DNA from 3 places in the Enterobacter sp. LM3 genome. Region 2 is predicted to be linked to each of the others. Evidence: predicted binding sites of a transcription regulator. Region 2 holds the regulator's gene; each other region holds the start of a gene.
The links. The regulator CRP, encoded in region 2, controls carbon source genes, mostly activating them, when cyclic AMP is high. The targets are predictions, from matches to a motif close to ATGTGANNNNNNTCACAT.

Region 1 (5,901 bases), on a different contig from region 2:
GCGTCGTGAAATTGGTCACGGTCGTCTGGCGAAGCGCGGCGTGCTGGCTGTGATGCCAGAAGCTGATAAATTCCCGTACACCGTTCGTGTGGTTTCTGAAATCACCGAATCCAACGGTTCTTCTTCAATGGCTTCCGTGTGTGGCGCATCTCTGGCGCTGATGGATGCAGGCGTGCCAATCAAAGCCGCTGTTGCGGGTATCGCAATGGGTCTGGTGAAAGAAGGCGACAACTTTGTTGTTCTGTCTGACATTCTGGGCGACGAAGACCACCTGGGCGATATGGACTTCAAAGTAGCGGGTTCCCGCGACGGTATCTCTGCGCTGCAGATGGATATCAAAATTGAAGGTATCACCAAAGAGATCATGCAGGTTGCTCTGAACCAGGCTAAAGGTGCGCGTCTGCACATCCTGGGTGTGATGGAACAGGCAATCAACGCACCACGCGGTGATATCTCTGAATTCGCTCCACGTATCCACACCATCAAGATCAATCCAGACAAGATCAAAGATGTTATCGGTAAGGGCGGTTCCGTTATCCGTGCTCTGACCGAAGAAACGGGCACCACCATCGAAATCGAAGATGACGGTACTGTGAAGATCGCAGCAACCGACGGCGAGAAAGCGAAATTTGCTATTCGTCGCATCGAAGAAATTACTGCAGAAATCGAAGTGGGCCGCATCTACAATGGTAAAGTGACCCGTATCGTTGACTTTGGCGCATTCGTTGCCATCGGTGGCGGTAAAGAAGGTCTGGTACACATCTCTCAGATCGCTGACAAGCGCGTTGAGAAAGTGACCGATTACCTGCAGATGGGTCAGGAAGTACCGGTTAAGGTTCTGGAAGTTGACCGTCAGGGCCGTATCCGTCTGAGCATTAAAGAAGCAACCGAGCAGTCTCAGCCAGCTGCTGCGCCAGAAGCACAGGCCGCAGAACAGCAAGGCGAGTAAGGTTGCCATTTGCCCTCCGCATTGCGGAGGGCCTATTATCAGGCAGGACGCCTTGTTAAGCCGCCGGGGGACAGGACGTTCATCCAATTGTTGTCTTCGGGAGTGGGAAATGAAGCCTTTTTTGCGCTGGTGTTTCGTTGCGACAGCTTTAACGCTGGCAGGATGCAGCAACTCTGCCTGGCGTAAGAGCGAAGTCCTCGCAGTGCCATTGCAACCGACTTTGCAGCAGGAAGTGATTCTGGCACGCATGGAACAAATTCTTGCCAGTCGGGCTTTAACCGATGACGAACGCGCACAGCTTTTATATGAGCGCGGAGTGTTGTATGATAGTCTCGGTCTGAGGGCATTAGCGCGGAATGATTTCTCACAAGCGCTGGCTATCCGACCTGATATGCCTGAAGTATTCAACTACTTAGGCATTTATTTAACGCAGGCAGGCAATTTTGATGCTGCCTATGAAGCGTTTGATTCTGTACTTGAGCTTGATCCAACTTACAACTACGCGCACTTGAATCGCGGTATCGCATTGTATTACGGCGGTCGTGATAAGTTAGCGCAAGATGATCTGCTGGCGTTTTATCATGACGATCCTAATGATCCTTTCCGTAGCCTGTGGCTTTACATCGTTGAGCGAAAGCTTGATGAGAAGCAGGCCAAAGAAGCACTGAAACAGCGCTTCGATAAATCGGACAAGGAACAATGGGGATGGAACATTGTCGAGTTCTACCTGGGCAACATTAGCGAAGCAACGCTGATGGAACGCCTCAAGGCGGACGCAACGGATAACACCTCGCTCGCTGAGCATCTCAGTGAAACCAACTTCTATTTAGGTAAGTACTACCTAAGTCTGGGGGATAAGGACAGCGCTACGGCACTGTTCAAATTAGCGGTTGCTAACAACGTACACAACTTCGTTGAGCACCGTTATGCATTGTTGGAATTATCGCTCTTGGGCCAGGAGCACGACGACCTGGCAGAATCGGACCAGCAATAGCTGACGACATAAACATCAGCCCGTAATCTTTTGATTGCCATCACCTTAACTGGTGAGGGCGTTGTTGTTCGTCAATACATCTAATTTGAGCCGGTTCACACTTTTCAATGAAAATTGCAGATCATTTTCACGATGAGCTAAGTAGACTGGCCGCCATTGACATTGAGGCACTCGTACTACATGGCTGAATTCGAAACCACTTTTGCAGATCTGGGCCTGAAGGCTCCTATCCTTGAAGCCCTTAACGATCTGGGTTACGAAAAACCATCTCCGATCCAGGCAGAATGTATCCCACATCTGCTCTCTGGTCGTGACGTGCTGGGCATGGCCCAGACTGGTAGCGGTAAAACTGCGGCGTTCTCGCTGCCGCTGCTGAACAACATCGATCCCGATCTGCGTGCTCCGCAGATCCTCGTCCTGGCTCCAACCCGTGAACTGGCTGTTCAGGTTGCAGAAGCAATGACGGAATTCTCTAAACATATGCGCGGCGTAAACGTGGTAGCCCTGTACGGCGGCCAGCGTTATGACGTGCAGTTACGTGCCCTGCGCCAGGGTCCACAGATTGTTGTCGGTACGCCGGGCCGTCTGCTGGATCACCTGAAGCGCGGTACTCTGGATCTCTCTAAACTGAGCGGCCTGGTACTGGATGAAGCAGATGAAATGCTGCGTATGGGCTTCATCGAAGACGTAGAAACCATCATGGCGCAGATCCCGGAAGGTCATCAGACCGCACTGTTCTCTGCAACCATGCCAGAAGCAATTCGTCGCATTACCCGCCGCTTCATGAAAGAGCCGCAGGAAGTGCGTATTCAGTCCAGCGTTACCACTCGCCCGGACATCAGCCAGAGCTACTGGTCTGTGTACGGCATGCGCAAAAACGAAGCGCTGGTACGTTTCCTGGAAGCGGAAGATTTTGATGCGGCGATTATCTTCGTTCGTACCAAAAACGCGACCCTGGAAGTGGCTGAAGCTCTGGAGCGTAGCGGCTACAACAGCGCAGCGCTGAACGGCGACATGAACCAGGCCCTGCGTGAGCAGACTCTGGAGCGTCTGAAAGACGGTCGTCTGGATATCCTGATTGCAACCGACGTGGCAGCACGTGGGCTGGACGTTGAACGTATCAGCCTGGTTGTGAACTACGACATCCCAATGGATTCCGAGTCTTACGTTCACCGTATCGGCCGTACAGGTCGTGCAGGTCGTGCTGGCCGTGCGCTGCTGTTCGTTGAGAACCGCGAGCGTCGTCTGCTGCGTAACATCGAACGTACTATGAAGCTGACCATTCCAGAAGCTGACCTGCCAAACGCAGATCTGCTGGGCAAACGCCGCCTGGAAAAATTCGCCGCCAAAGTTCAGCAGCAGCTGGAAAGCAGCGATCTGGATCAGTACCGTGCGCTGCTGTCGCAGATCCAGCCTGTTGCTGAAGGCGAAGAACTGGACATGGAAACCCTGGCTGCAGCACTGCTGAAAATGGCTCAGGGCGAACGTAGCCTGATCGTGCCACCAGATGCACCGATGCGTCCTAAGCGTGAATTCCGTGACCGTGACGATCGTTTCGAACGTCGTGGCGACCGTAATGACCGTGGCCCACGTGGTGACCGTCCAGAGCGTGGCGGTGAAGACCGTCCACGTCGTGAGCGTCGTGACGCTGGCGAAATGGAACTGTACCGCATTGAAGTTGGCCGTGATGATGGTGTTGAAGTTCGTCACATCGTTGGCGCGATCGCTAACGAAGGCGACATCAGCAGCCGTTACATTGGTAACATCAAGCTGTTCGGTTCTCACTCCACCATCGAGCTGCCAAAAGGTATGCCGGGCGAAGTACTGCAGCACTTTACTCGCACCCGTATCCTGAACAAGCCGATGAACATGCAGCTGCTGGGCGATGCACAGCCACGTCCTGACCGTGGTGGCGAACGTCGTGGCGGTGGTCGTGGTTTCGGTGGCGAACGTCGTGAAGGCGGTCGCAGCGAAGGTCGCGGTGGTGAAGGTCGTCGTTTCTCCGGCGAACGTCGCGAAAGCCGTGGCCCACGTCGTGACGAAGGCTCAAGCCGTCGCCGTGACGCGTAAGCCTTACGCAACTGACGTAAAGTAAAATATACAGCCCCGATAAACACTATCGGGGCTTTTTTTATTCCTTTTGTACTCCTGTACTGGTACAGTGCTGCACATTAAAATGCATCACCGCATTATTGACTGGAGAAATGGCTGTATGGCGACACTAACCACCACCCAAACGTCACCTTCGCTGCTTGGCGGTGTGGTGATCATCGGCGGAACCATCATTGGTGCCGGGATGTTTTCCCTGCCAGTGGTTATGTCCGGTGCGTGGTTCTTCTGGTCGCTGGCGGCGCTGGTCTTTACCTGGTTCTGCATGCTCCATTCCGGGTTGATGATCCTCGAAGCTAACCTGAACTACCGCATTGGTTCGAGCTTCGACACCATCACCAAAGACCTGCTGGGCAAAGGCTGGAACCTGGTGAACGGCCTCTCCATTGCATTTGTGCTCTATATCCTCACCTACGCATACATTTCTGCGAGTGGTTCGATTCTGCACCATACCTTTGCGGAGATGTCGCTGAACGTCCCGGCCCGTCTGGCGGGGCTATGCTTCGCGCTGGGCGTGGCGTTTATTGTCTGGCTGAGTACCAAAGCGGTCAGTCGCATGACGGCAATCGTGCTGGGTGCGAAGGTCATTACCTTCTTCCTGACATTCGGCAGCCTGCTGGGGCACGTTACCCCGGCGACGCTGTTTAACGTGGCAGAAGTGAATACCTCTTATACGCCGTACCTGTTGATGACCTTGCCGTTCTGTCTGGCGTCGTTTGGCTATCACGGTAATGTGCCGAGCCTGATGAAATATTACGGCAAAGATCCGCGTACGATTGTGAAGTGTCTGGTCTACGGTACGCTGCTGGCGCTGGGACTGTATGTAATTTGGCTGCTGGGGACGATGGGTAACATTCCGCGCCCTGAATTTATCGGTATTGCACAGAAGGGCGGTAACATTGATGTGCTGGTTCAGGCACTGAGCGGGGTACTGAACAGCCGCAGTCTGGATCTGCTGTTGGTGGTGTTCTCCAACTTTGCCGTGGCGAGTTCCTTCCTCGGCGTAACCCTGGGCCTGTTTGATTATCTGGCGGATCTGTTTGGCTTTGATGATTCGGCAATGGGGCGTTTCAAAACCGCGCTGTTGACCTTCCTGCCGCCGGTTGTCGGTGGTCTGCTGTGGCCGAACGGTTTCCTGTACGCCATTGGCTATGCCGGGTTGGCTGCGACTATCTGGGCGGCAATTGTCCCGGCACTGCTGGCGCGTAAATCGCGTAAACGCTTCGGTAGCCCGAAATTCCGCGTCTGGGGCGGCAAACCGATGATTGCGCTGATTCTGGTGTTCGGTTTTGGCAACGCGCTGGTTCACGTCCTGTCGAGTTTTAACCTGCTGCCTGTCTACCCGTAAAATCTCTTGTTGCCCTCTCCCACAAGGAGAGGGCAACAAACCGCACCACGCTACATTTCCTCTTTCACCTGCATTGCCAGCTCAAACGAGTGCAAACGCGCCTGGTGATCGAAAATCTGTCCGTTAACCATAATTTCATCTGCCTGCGTCTCACGCAGCACCGCTTCCAGCCCGTGACGGATTTTTGTTTTATCCCCCACCAGAGACATACTCAGCGCCTGTTGCACACCATACTGTTCGGAAGCCGACCACAGCTGATGCATATTCTCCACCGGTGGCGGTAGCTGTCCCGTCTCGCCGCGCCGCAATTTCACAAACGCCTGCTGCATGGAGGTAAACAGGAATTCTGCGTCGCGGTTACTGTCGGCGGCAATGATATTGATACACACCATCGCGTACGGTTTTTCCAGACGTTCGGACGGTTTAAAGTTGGTGCGATAGAGATGCAGCGCCTGGTGCAGCATATCCGGCGCGAAGTGCGAGGCAAACGCAAACGGCAGC
Region 2 (5,901 bases):
AAGCCGGTAACGAATTGATGGAAAAACTGGAAAATGAAGGTTATCTGGTGGGATGTGGAAAAGAGGCGTTTATTGCCAGGATCAGCCACTACTATTGTGAAATTAACATGCTGCATCCTTTTATGAGCGGTAATGGTATTGCACAGCGCATTTTCTTTGAACAACTGGCTATCCACGCCAGTTACTTGCTGGACTGGCGCGATATCGATCCGGCCCACTGGAAGCGTGCCAATCAGAACGGAGCAATGGGGGATTTGACGGCCCTGAGCGCGATCTTTCGCAAAGTGGTGAGCGAAGCACGGGAAACTGAGTAGAATAGAGCGGCCTTTTTGTTCTGGAGCCGCCATGATCCTGCTGATTGATAACTACGATTCCTTCACCTGGAACCTTTACCAGTATTTCTGCGAACTGGGTGCAGAGGTCGTTGTTCGCCGTAATGACGACATCAGCCTGGCAGAGATTGAAACGCTGGCCCCGCAGAAAATTGTCATCTCGCCAGGGCCGTGTACCCCGTCGGAGTCCGGTATCTCTCTGGACGTTATCCGCCACTATGCGGGTAAGCTACCGATCCTGGGCGTCTGCCTGGGTCATCAGGCCATTGCTCAGGTCTTTGGTGCGACCATCGTTCGCGCGGCCACAGTGATGCACGGCAAAACGGCACCGGTTACCCACACGGGTACTGGCGTGTTCACGGGGTTAAATAATCCGTTAACCGTCACCCGCTACCATTCTCTGGTCATTGATCCGCCAACCCTGCCCGCCTGTTTTGACGTGACTGCCTGGAGTGAAACGCAGGAGATCATGGGGATTCGCCACCGTGAATGGGATCTTGAAGGGGTGCAGTTCCACCCGGAGAGTATTCTGAGCGAACAGGGCCACCAGCTGCTGGCGAATTTCCTTAATCGCTGAATATCTATTGCCTTGTTGTGATTTTTTATGCATATTTTGTGATTATATTTTCACAATCAATGTGACATAAAATGGATGGTCATGACATGGCAACTGAACAACCAGCAATCACCCGCGCAACATTTGATGAAGTCATTCTGCCAATTTATGCTCCGGCTGAGTTTATCCCGGTGAAAGGAAAAGGCAGTCGCGTCTGGGATCAGCAGGGTAAAGAGTACGTAGATTTCGCCGGTGGGATTGCGGTGACGGCGCTGGGTCATTGTCATCCTGCGCTGGTGGAGGCGCTGAAAACTCAGGGAGAAACCCTGTGGCACACCAGCAACGTCTTTACCAACGAACCGGCTTTGCGCCTGGGGCGTAAGATAATCGATGCGACGTTTGCTGAGCGTGTGCTGTTTATGAACTCTGGCACTGAAGCCAACGAAACCGCATTCAAACTGGCACGTTACTACGCCTCAACGCGTCACAGCCCGTACAAAACCAAAATCATTGCCTTCCATAACGCGTTCCACGGACGCTCACTGTTTACCGTTTCCGTTGGCGGCCAGCCGAAGTACTCCGACGGCTTTGGTCCCAAACCGGCCGACATTATCCACGTGCCGTTTAACGATCTGCACGCGGTGAAAGCGGTCATGGACGATCACACCTGCGCGGTGGTCGTGGAGCCAATTCAGGGTGAAGGTGGCGTCACGGCTGCAACCCCGGAATTCCTGAAGGGGCTGCGCGAGCTGTGCGATGCGCATCAGGCGTTGCTGGTGTTTGACGAAGTACAGAGCGGGATGGGGCGTACCGGCGATTTGTTCGCCTACATGCATTACGGCGTAACCCCCGATATTCTGACCAGCGCTAAAGCGCTCGGCGGTGGCTTCCCGGTCAGTGCGGTGCTCACCACCCAGGATATCGCCTCTGCGTTCCACGTGGGTTCCCACGGTTCGACCTACGGCGGAAACCCGCTGGCCTGCGCCGTTGCGGGTGCCGCGTTCGATATCATCAACACACCTGAAGTGCTTGATGGCGTAAGTGCGAAGCGTGAGCTGTTTGTGAAGCATCTGCAACAGATTGACGACCAGTATGACGTGTTCAGCGAGATCCGCGGTATGGGGTTGTTGATTGGTGCCGAGCTGAAGCCGCAATACAAAGGCCGTGCGCGCGATTTCCTGCATGCCGCAGCCCACGAAGGGGTGATGGTGCTTAATGCCGGGCCAGACGTGATGCGCTTTGCGCCGTCGCTGGTGGTGGCAGAGAAAGATATTGAAGAGGGGTTAAACCGCTTTGCCGCAGCGGTCGGGAAGATAGTCCGGGGATAACCTCATTGCCCGACGCAATCAATATGGCGTCCGCTTTAACACACGCGTTAGCCATATGCCGTGATGCGGACGCTGACGCCATGCCACCGACGAAATGGTGTGCATGGTGTTCAAATGCCCCAGAATGCGCTGCAAATGCTGCTCCAGGGTGCTCATCGGTCCGTGGGTCAGCGTTTCCGGCGCTTCCAGAATGTTTGCATCTCCCGTTTCTCCCGGCGCGTCATACTCCAGACGCTGCTGACAGCGCTGCAGGGCAATTTCACACGACTGCAAATAGCGTTGTGCCAGATCCGGCGTCAGCATCGTATGCTCGCGTGCGAGCGTGGTCATGGCGTTGATATGCTCGACGATAAACTGGCTGTGGGTTACCCACAGCTTCATGTCTGCCAGATAATTCGAGTTAAAGCCCGGTTCCAGCATGGCCTGGTTAAGGGAGTTAAACAGGGCATTATGTGCCTGATTAACCCTCATTCGCTGGTACGCCAGCGGGGAGGGTTGCGGGTCGTCGCTCAGTATTAAGCGGATCGCCTGCTGGTCTGCTTCCAGTGCATCATGGGCGTTCTGCCTGAGTAACCCGCTTTGCCATTGCGGCCACAGCCAGACCATGCCGCCAAAAGCAATCAGACAGCCAATCAGCGTATCCACCAGCCTGGCAATAATAAACTGTTCGCCGTTCAGCGTGAGCAGCTGCAGGGTATACACCGCAGTTACGGTAAAGCCCACCATCGCCCAGCCGTAGTTCTTGCGGATGATCAGATAGCTCACCAGCGTTATCGCCAGCATGCCCACCAGCGTATACCCTTCCGGGACGTGAAAGTGTAGCGTCACGCCTGCAATAATCAGCCCCGCCATTGTACCGCCCGCCCGGTGCAGAATACGCACCCGCGTTGCGCCATAACCGTTCTGCGTGACAAACAGTATGGTCATTAAGATCCAGTACGGTTTCGGCAGATGCAGCGCCACACCCATCAGGCTGGCGATGCTGAGCATGACGCTGATCCGCGCGGCGTTGCGCAGGGCGGCGGATTTCAGGGATAAATAGCTTCTGAGGGCAGGCAGTAGCGGCAGACGCTTTTGTTTATCGGCCATCAGGTCGCGTGGATAGAGTGGCCGCTGGGTGCGTAGCACGCGCGCGATGCGGCTGAAATGCCATGCGGCAAACTGCCCGACCGGGTTATCCGCATGCTGACGGGCAATTTTTTCCAGCGCACCGAGCTGTTTGTCCATGTTGAAGCGCGTCGGGTAGCGGTGATACAGAATATCGTCCGCCAGCACGCGAAGGCGCGCGGCAACGGTTTGCGCGTTCCAGCGGATCACCGCTTCTGCGTGGCTGCGCTCGACCAGCTTCTGCACCTCCTGCGGCTGATGCAGGCTTACCGAGATATGCTCCTGCAGATCCAGCCCCACCTGGAATACGCGGAGCAGCCGTTTGTACTCATGGTTTTTATTGGCGGCGAGCATATGTAGCTGTTGGTAACACTGGCTGATGAGATCCACCACTTTCTGCTGGCGTGCCAGCAGCGGCGGCAGTGATTTTTCCGGATCGGTGTGCTGGGTGAGCAGGGTGTACTTTGCTTCACAGTAATCCGCCAGCAGGATATAGAGCAGGCTCAGGGATTCGCGCAGCGGCTGTTCCCGCCACATCCAGAACCAGAACCAGTTAAACAACCCGTACCATAGCGTGCCGAGAGCGTAGATCAGCAGCGGCTCCCACACCGGCATATTACCCGCGAGGCTAAGGGTAAAGATGGCCGCAATCAGCGAGGCAGGTAGCAGGCGGGCATGCAGTGAGCTGATTTCAGCCGTTACTCCCAGCGTCATCGCCAGCACGGTTAAAATCAGCGGCAGCGGGATATCGCGGGTCAGCAGGAGTTGCACGGCGAGGCTACAGCCAGCAAACAGGCAGCCACCAATAATCAGACGTTTGAAAAATCGCTTATGGGGCGTGTCCAGACCGGCGATGTTGCAGCAGGCGGGAACGAGAGAAAACAGCAGACCCTGTTGAAGGTGTCCGAGGATCAAACCCACGGCCACAGGAAGGCACAACACCAGCGTTTGTCGCAGTGCATAGTTAACTTCCGGGTGGTAGATCAGCCTGCGCCACATGGGGGAATAGAGACAAAAACGGCGTGACACCTTGCGATGACACGCCGTTTGGCCGGAATTAACGAGTTCCGTAAACCACGATGGTTTTACCGTGCGCGGAGATCAGATTCTGGTCTTCCAGCATTTTCAGGATACGACCCACTGTTTCACGAGAGCAACCGACGATCTGACCAATTTCCTGACGGGTGATTTTAATTTGCATACCGTCCGGGTGGGTCATGGCATCTGGTTGTTTCGCCAGGTTCAGCAGCGTCTGCGCGATACGACCGGTCACGTCGAGGAAGGCAAGGTTGCCCACTTTCTCAGACGTAACCTGCAGACGGCGAGCCATCTGGGAAGAAAGACGCATCAGGATGTCCGGGTTAACCTGGATCAACTGACGGAATTTCTTGTAGGAGATTTCAGCCACTTCACATGCTGTTTTTGCACGAACCCAGGCACTACGTTCCTGGCCTTCTTCAAACAGGCCCAGTTCGCCGATGAAATCGCCCTGGTTCAGATAAGAAAGGATCATCTCTTTCCCTTCTTCATCTTTGATCAGCACTGCCACCGAGCCTTTGACGATGTAATACAACGTTTCCGCTTTTTCACCCTGGTGAATCAGCGTGCTCTTCGATGGGTACTTATGAATGTGGCAATGAGACAAGAACCATTCGAGAGTCGGGTCTGTTTGCGGTTTGCCAAGCACCATGCGCTGTTATCCTCTGTTATAAGCTGTCTCCAGAGTCATAAATCGCATCCTGACTCTGGGGTTGCAATCGAATTCTTACCCATACCTGGGAAGTCGGCTGTCGTAACGTTTCGCAGCCAGTAAAGTTTGATGTCCTCTGCATACATGTGTAACGTCAATGTATTACTGTAGCATCCTGAGTGTTTTAGCATAGCTTTCGCCGCGTGTCTCCTGGTGTCTCGCTTCAGCATGACGCAGGTCGCCTTCCATTGCGAGAAATGTAACGCGCGCGTAATCTGTCACCAAAAATGCAACGTTGGAGTTAAGGAATATATGCAAGCGCGTGTGAAATGGGTTGAAGGTTTAACGTTCCTGGGCGAATCCGCTTCCGGGCACCAGATTTTGATGGATGGTAACTCCGGCGATAAAGCGCCAAGTCCAATGGAGATGGTGCTGATGGCCGCTGGTGGATGCAGTGCCATCGACGTGGTGTCGATTTTGCAAAAAGGCCGTCACGACGTGACCGGCTGCGAAGTCAAGCTCACGTCCGAACGTCGCGAAGAGGCACCGCGCCTGTTTACGCACATCAACCTGCATTTTGTTGTTACTGGCACAGCGCTGAAGGACGCGGCGGTATCACGCGCGGTCGATCTTTCGGCTGAAAAATACTGCTCTGTGGCGTTAATGCTGGAGAAAGCGGTAAAAATCACGCATTCGTATGAAGTGATTGAGGCGTGAAGTCGGGGGCATCGTGCGCGTAGATGCCCTCACCGTAACCCTCTCCCACGGGGCTGAGGGTTCCCCAGTAATTTTTTTCTTCTTAAGCAATTAAACTATTTCATTGAAATATAAGACTTATAGCGACTCCATGGTCCGGCTGAAAATCGCCGAAGCGTTTCCGTAAGGCCG
Region 3 (5,901 bases), on a different contig from region 2:
CCATTTCCGACCTTCAGCGCGTTCACCGCATCAGCAAGCTGATTAACAAACTTGTCGTAAACGGTTTCCTGAATATAGAAGCGGTTAACGCTGACGCAGACCTGCCCGGCATTACGGAATTTGTTGGTAATCGCCCCTTTCACAGCTGCATCAATGTCCGCATCCTCAAAGACGATATAGGGAGCATTTCCTCCCAGCTCCATTGAGACTTTTTTCATTGTCTCTGCGGCGTTTCGCACCAGCGTTTTGCCCACAGAGGTCGACCCGGTAAACGTGATTTTACGCACGTCGTGGCTGGCCATGATCGCATCGCTGATTTCATGCGTGTTTCCCGCTACCGCGTTAAGCACGCCATCCGGCACACCCGCCTGTTTTGCCAGCGCGAGTAATGCAAAGGCGCTGAGCGGAGTGTTGTTTGCCGGTTTGATCACCCCCGTACACCCTGCTGCCAGCGCCGGGCCTAACTTGCGGGTAAGCATTGCCATCGGGAAGTTCCACGGCGTAATCGCCGCCACCACGCCGACAGGTTCGCGGGTTGCCAGAATGCGGGAGCCGGGTTTGACGGGTGGAATAATTTCACCATTCGCGCGTTTGGCCTGCTCGGCAAACCACTGGATAAAGCTGGCAGCATACTCGACTTCACCTTCTGCTTCTTTCAGGGGCTTACCCTGTTCGGTGGTCATTAACCGCCCGAGCCAGCTTTTATTCTCAATAATCAGTTCATACCAGCGATAGAGGATGGTTGAACGCTCTTTCGCGGTTCTGGCGCGCCATGAAGGGAAAGCTTTAGTTGCGGCGGCAATCGCCTCTTCGGTTTCGGTTTTACCGGCTTTCGCCACTTTTGCGATCACTTCACCGGTGGCCGGGTTGAGCACATCAAAGGTCGTGTCCAGCGTTTTCCAGATGCCGTTGACCAGATAGCCGGTCTGAAAAAGGATGTTGTCCTGAAGAGCCAGGGTAGTCATGTGTCCTCCCTTTCTGAATGTAAGAGCCTGCAGAACTAAGTATAGCTACAAAAAAACCGACGCTTTTGGCGTCGGTTTTTTCTTTAATCAGCTATCGGTCAGCGCATTTTCGTAACGGTGCAGCATAAACACCAGCCGCCCTACCGGCTCCGTCACCTGAGGTGGCGCTTCCCAGACCTTCAGTTTCTCCTGGTAGATATCCAGCTCTTCAAGCAGTTGCTTAAAGTAGCGACGGCGTTTGTCATCACTGGATGCGGAGAGCACGTGGTCGGCAGTGCGGCGCAGCTGACGGTGAAAGGCAGACAGATCGTCGTTGATCGGCACGGGGGCATTACGCAAGCGCTGATGTGCGATGATCATCGTTAACGCCAGGCGGAACTTGCCAATATCGTCCGGGAATTTATTCAACAATAAGAACAGTTGCTGATAAAGCGCGGGCAGGTGGTTCTCTTTTCGGCGCGCAGTGTTTGTCGTCAGAGACGATACGGCAGCCGACACGAACTGATTCAACAGCACACGGCCGGTTCGCGCCTGAGAGTTATCCCGCACCAGCAGGATCACCATCATTGCCAGAAAACACCCCACCAGCTGTCCTAGTGCACTGTCAAGGAACTGGCTGAAATGGAACGTCATCGGGTTATCCAGCACAATGATGTTGATGGTGCTTGCCAGCGCCCCCAGCGAGCCAATACGGCGTTTCTGAACCTCGATACCAATGAAGAACGCCAGCACCGCAAGGCTAATACAGAGCAACAACATGCTTTGCTGAGTCGACGGGATAATCACCAGGAAATAGAACGCACCTATCGGCAGCGCAGCGATTGTGCCGTACAGAAAGTCGATAGCAACCATACGCGGGTTGGGCAGACGCATTGCCAGCGACGTGACAACGGCAATCATCACCATAGCCCCACTACCGGACGTCCAGCCCGTCCACAGCCAGAACAACGTGCCGAGCATACAGGCAAGCGTGGTGCGCCAGAAATTGACCATTGCGTGGTGACGCTCGGCCGACTCTGCTTTGATCACCACTTCTCCCTGTAACACTTCCTCTTCAGCGGCACTGATTTTGGCATTGCCGATCACGCCACGTTTAAGCAACAGATAGCGCGTCGCCGCGCCGACCCAGGTGTAAATCGTCACCGGGGTGTCGCGCTCCCCGGTCCAGGCGATCACCCGTCGCATACGCTTGAGCTGTTTATGCACGTCCTGCACCGTCTCTACCGGCTCGGCAAACAGCTCACGGAAAGTATCGGTTATCGCTTCAGGGCGGGTGTTTTGAATCAGATACGTTTCACACGCCTGTGTAATCAGCGTTAAGGCGACGGTATTGATCGCTTTAAGGCGGCGGTTAGCACGCGCCCAGCGAGAGGACTCCATGTTCAGGTTACTGCGCATCCCATCCAGGGCCGTTGTGCGGCGCACCAGCCCACCCCAGGCTTTATCGACCTCAATTTTGTCACCATGCGCAATGCACAGCTGCATCAGTTGGTACTGGGAAACAATTAACGCATCCAGCTCGCGATCCACTTCCTGCTTGATGGAGCGCGGTGAGAAAAGCAGGTCAGCCACGATGGCGCAGACGATGCCAATGACAATTTCGCTACAACGCTCCACGGCAAACTGTGGCGCGAGCAGCGGGTTGGCCTGGATGGTAATGATGATAATCAGTGCGGTATAGCCGGAGAGCCCCCAGGCATAGGAGTTTTCCACTTTTACCAGGGAGGAGATCCAGGTGCAGAAGCCCGCCCAGATACAGCACACCATCAGCATCAACAGCGGCGTGCGGATCATCAGAATAATAATGGCGAGTGCCGCAATACAACCGATAAACGTCCCGACGATACGCAACATCCCACGGTAGCGAATCGCGCCGGAGTAGGGTTCTCCCCCCGCCGCAAATGCAGGGCCTGCCGCGACAATCGCTGCCGTCAGCACCGCCCAGCGTGGCGTTTCCAGCTGGAAGTGAAAGCCGACAAACAGCGCCAGCACGATGGCACACGCCAGCTTCACGGCGAAGCGGATGTGCTGGCTGGCGATGGAAAAGATACCCATAACGATTAACCAAACTCACGCAGGCGATGCGCTATTTTACGGAAGATGGAATCCTGGCTGGCATCGCGATCCTTTGCACCAGTAATGACCACAGTTGCCGTAGTACCCGCAGGCCACAGGTTGCCCTGCTGTTCATCCAGATGGATACGCACCGGCACACGCTGTGCCAGACGTACCCATTCCAGATTGGAATCTACCGTCGCCATCCCTTTCTTGTCGTTGGTACTGCTGGCGTTCGTGACACCGGCAGCAACGCTATCCACAGTACCTTTAAATACGCGGTTGCTGCCGAGCGGCGTGATCTCCGCGCGATAGCCCGGACGCACCCCTTCAAGCTTGGTTTCTTCCATATAGGCAAGCACGTAGAAGGAGTTCTGTTTCACCAGCGCCACGGCAGTCGAGCCGCGGGTAATAAATTCACCGGTATAGACGTTGAGGTTGGTTATCCAGCCATCCGAAGGTGCGCGAATAACCGTACGCTCCAGATCCAGCCTTGCCAGATCGCGCATCGCTTCGGCTTTCGCTAACTGATGCAGTACGGTTTGCAGCACGTTGTTGGACTGATCAATCTCTTCGCGGGACATCGCCTGGACACCCAGCTGGTTGCGACGACCGGCCTCACGACGTTTTTCAGCGGCCAGCGCCTGGTAATAGGCCACGTCTGCTTCTGATTCTTCCAGCGCTTTCTGATAACGAGGCTGGTCGATAGTGAACAGCACCTGGTCTTTTTTCACCAGCTGGTTGTCGTGTACGTTCACCGCGGTGATAAGCCCGGCCACATCAGGGGCAATCGCCACCACATCGGCGCTGAAACGCGCATCGCGCGTCCACGGTGATTCGGTGTAATAAACCCAGGCGCGAAAGATAGCGATGAACGCGAGGGTAACCAATGCCATTGTGATGGCGGTACGGGAGATTTTTCTTGTTAGCGTTTTCACATCAACCTCAGACAAACAGGCGCGATATCAGGTAAAACAGGCAGCAATACAGCGCGGTATTGAACAATGCAGGATGCCAGACGAAATCGTAGATCCCGGTAGGGACCAGCACCCTGCGCACCAGCCAGAAAATCGCCAGTGATAAAAGAAGCTCAAAGAATATCGGTGGGAACGACAAACCGAACACCACGATAACGGGAAACAGACTCATGTTGACCTTGATAAGAGAGAGTGCAGGCGACAGATTTTTTTAGCGCACGCCACCGCAGAAGAGCAAGAAACGCCGGGCGAGAGTGGCGCAGTCGTTATGTAATTAATAATATATTAACGTAACTGTTATGCTGTTATCTATAATATGTGATCTAAATCACTTTTAAGCCAGAGTGAATAATGGAACGTTTAAAACGCATGTCGGTCTTTGCCAAAGTGGTTGAACTTGGCTCTTTTACCGCCGCAGCACGGCAACTTCAGATGAGCGTCTCTTCCATCAGCCAGACGGTGTCAAAACTGGAAGATGAGCTTCAGGTCAAGCTGCTCAACCGCAGTACCCGCAGCATTGGACTGACGGAGGCGGGTAAAATTTACTATCAGGGCTGTCGCCGCATGCTGCATGAAGTGCAGGATGTTCACGAGCAGCTCTACGCCTTTAACAACACGCCTATCGGCACCCTGCGCATTGGTTGTTCTTCAACTATGGCACAAAATGTTCTCGCTGCCATGACCGCAGAAATGCTTAAAGAGTATCCGGGGTTAACCGTCAATCTGGTGACGGGCATTCCGGCCCCGGATCTGATTGCCGATGGTCTGGATGTGGTGATCCGCGTAGGCGCATTGCAGGACTCCAGCCTCTTCTCTCGTCGGCTGGGCAGTATGCCAATGGTGGTTTGCGCCTCGAAAAGCTATCTGGCGCAGTACGGCATACCAGAAAAACCCGCCGACCTCAGTAACCACTCCTGGCTGGGATACAGCGTGCGTCCGGATAATGAATTTGAGCTGATTGCTCCGGAAGGACTTTCTACCAGACTGCTCCCTGAAGGCCGGTTCGTGACCAACGATCCAATGACCCTCTCCCGCTGGCTGGTTGCCGGTGCCGGGATCGCCTACGTACCGTTGATGTGGGTGATCAACGAGATCAACAGCGGTGAGCTGGAGATCCTGTTCCCGCGCTATCAGTCCGATCCGCGCCCGGTCTACGCTCTGTATACAGAGAAAGACAAGCTGCCGCTCAAAGTACAGGTCTGCATCAACTATCTGACTGAGTATTTTGTGAAAGTGGCGGAACTGTTCCAGGAAATGCGGGGGAGAAGGAAGGAGTAATTCAACAGCGCCTGAACGAATATCTGGCATGAATATTCTCTGAATGACTATAGCAGTCATTCAGGAATTCCCCTTCCCGACTATCAGGAATAGTTAATTGACACTTTTGCCACCCGTCATTTATCTTGTAGTCGTCTGAAATTCAGACTGTTATATTTTTGTTATACATATAAACAATAAAAATATATTTCTCAGGATCACTTTAAACAAGGAATAACAATGAATCTATTTGAAATGACACCGCCTTCACGGAGGCGCTACGGACTCGCCGCGTTCATTGGCCTGATTGCAGGGATTGTCTCCGCATTTGTAAAATGGGGGGCTGAAGTCCCGCTTCCACCACGTAGTCCCATCGATTTATTCACCGGTGCATGCGGGCCAGAACAACTAATAAGAGCAGCAGGTCAGATCGATTGCTCACGCAATTTTTTAAACCCACCATATGTATTTCTGCGCGACTGGCTGGGGATTATTGATCCTAACGCGGCCGTTTATACATTTGCCGGACATATATTTAACTGGGTTGGCGTGACGCATATTATTTTCTCAATCGTCTTTGCCGTAGGTTATTGCATAGTTGCAGAAGTCTTCCCGAAAATAAAACTCTGGCAAGGCCTGCTGGCCGG

Region 1: yrbN (protein YrbN) is a predicted target of CRP. The motif match lies at 2,027-2,044, and genes of this name have one in related genera.
Region 3: aaeR (HTH-type transcriptional activator AaeR) is a predicted target of CRP. The motif match lies at 4,314-4,331, and genes of this name have one in related genera.

What each region holds. Positions count from the first base shown of each region.
Region 1 is NZ_JBJURN010000016.1:85,034-90,934, reverse strand. It holds gene pnp (polyribonucleotide nucleotidyltransferase) at 1-949, shown strand, start outside; gene nlpI (lipoprotein NlpI) at 1,059-1,943, shown strand; gene yrbN (protein YrbN) at 2,051-2,131, shown strand; gene ACJ9N4_RS16475 (DEAD/DEAH family ATP-dependent RNA helicase) at 2,124-4,013, shown strand; gene mtr (tryptophan permease) at 4,156-5,400, shown strand; gene ACJ9N4_RS16465 (luciferase-like monooxygenase) at 5,451-5,901, opposite strand, start outside.
Region 2 is NZ_JBJURN010000022.1:54,064-59,964, forward strand. It holds gene ACJ9N4_RS18805 (putative adenosine monophosphate-protein transferase Fic) at 1-314, shown strand, start outside; gene pabA (aminodeoxychorismate synthase component 2) at 346-909, shown strand; gene ACJ9N4_RS18815 (aspartate aminotransferase family protein) at 996-2,216, shown strand; gene ACJ9N4_RS18820 (YccS/YhfK family putative transporter) at 2,235-4,322, opposite strand; gene crp (cAMP-activated global transcriptional regulator CRP) at 4,381-5,013, opposite strand; gene ACJ9N4_RS18830 (OsmC family protein) at 5,326-5,730, shown strand.
Region 3 is NZ_JBJURN010000021.1:35,434-41,334, reverse strand. It holds gene ACJ9N4_RS18470 (NAD-dependent succinate-semialdehyde dehydrogenase) at 1-965, opposite strand, end outside; gene aaeB (p-hydroxybenzoic acid efflux pump subunit AaeB) at 1,053-3,020, opposite strand; gene aaeA (p-hydroxybenzoic acid efflux pump subunit AaeA) at 3,026-3,958, opposite strand; gene aaeX (p-hydroxybenzoic acid efflux pump operon protein AaeX) at 3,966-4,169, opposite strand; gene aaeR (HTH-type transcriptional activator AaeR) at 4,349-5,275, shown strand; gene ACJ9N4_RS18445 (YagU family protein) at 5,495-5,901, shown strand, end outside.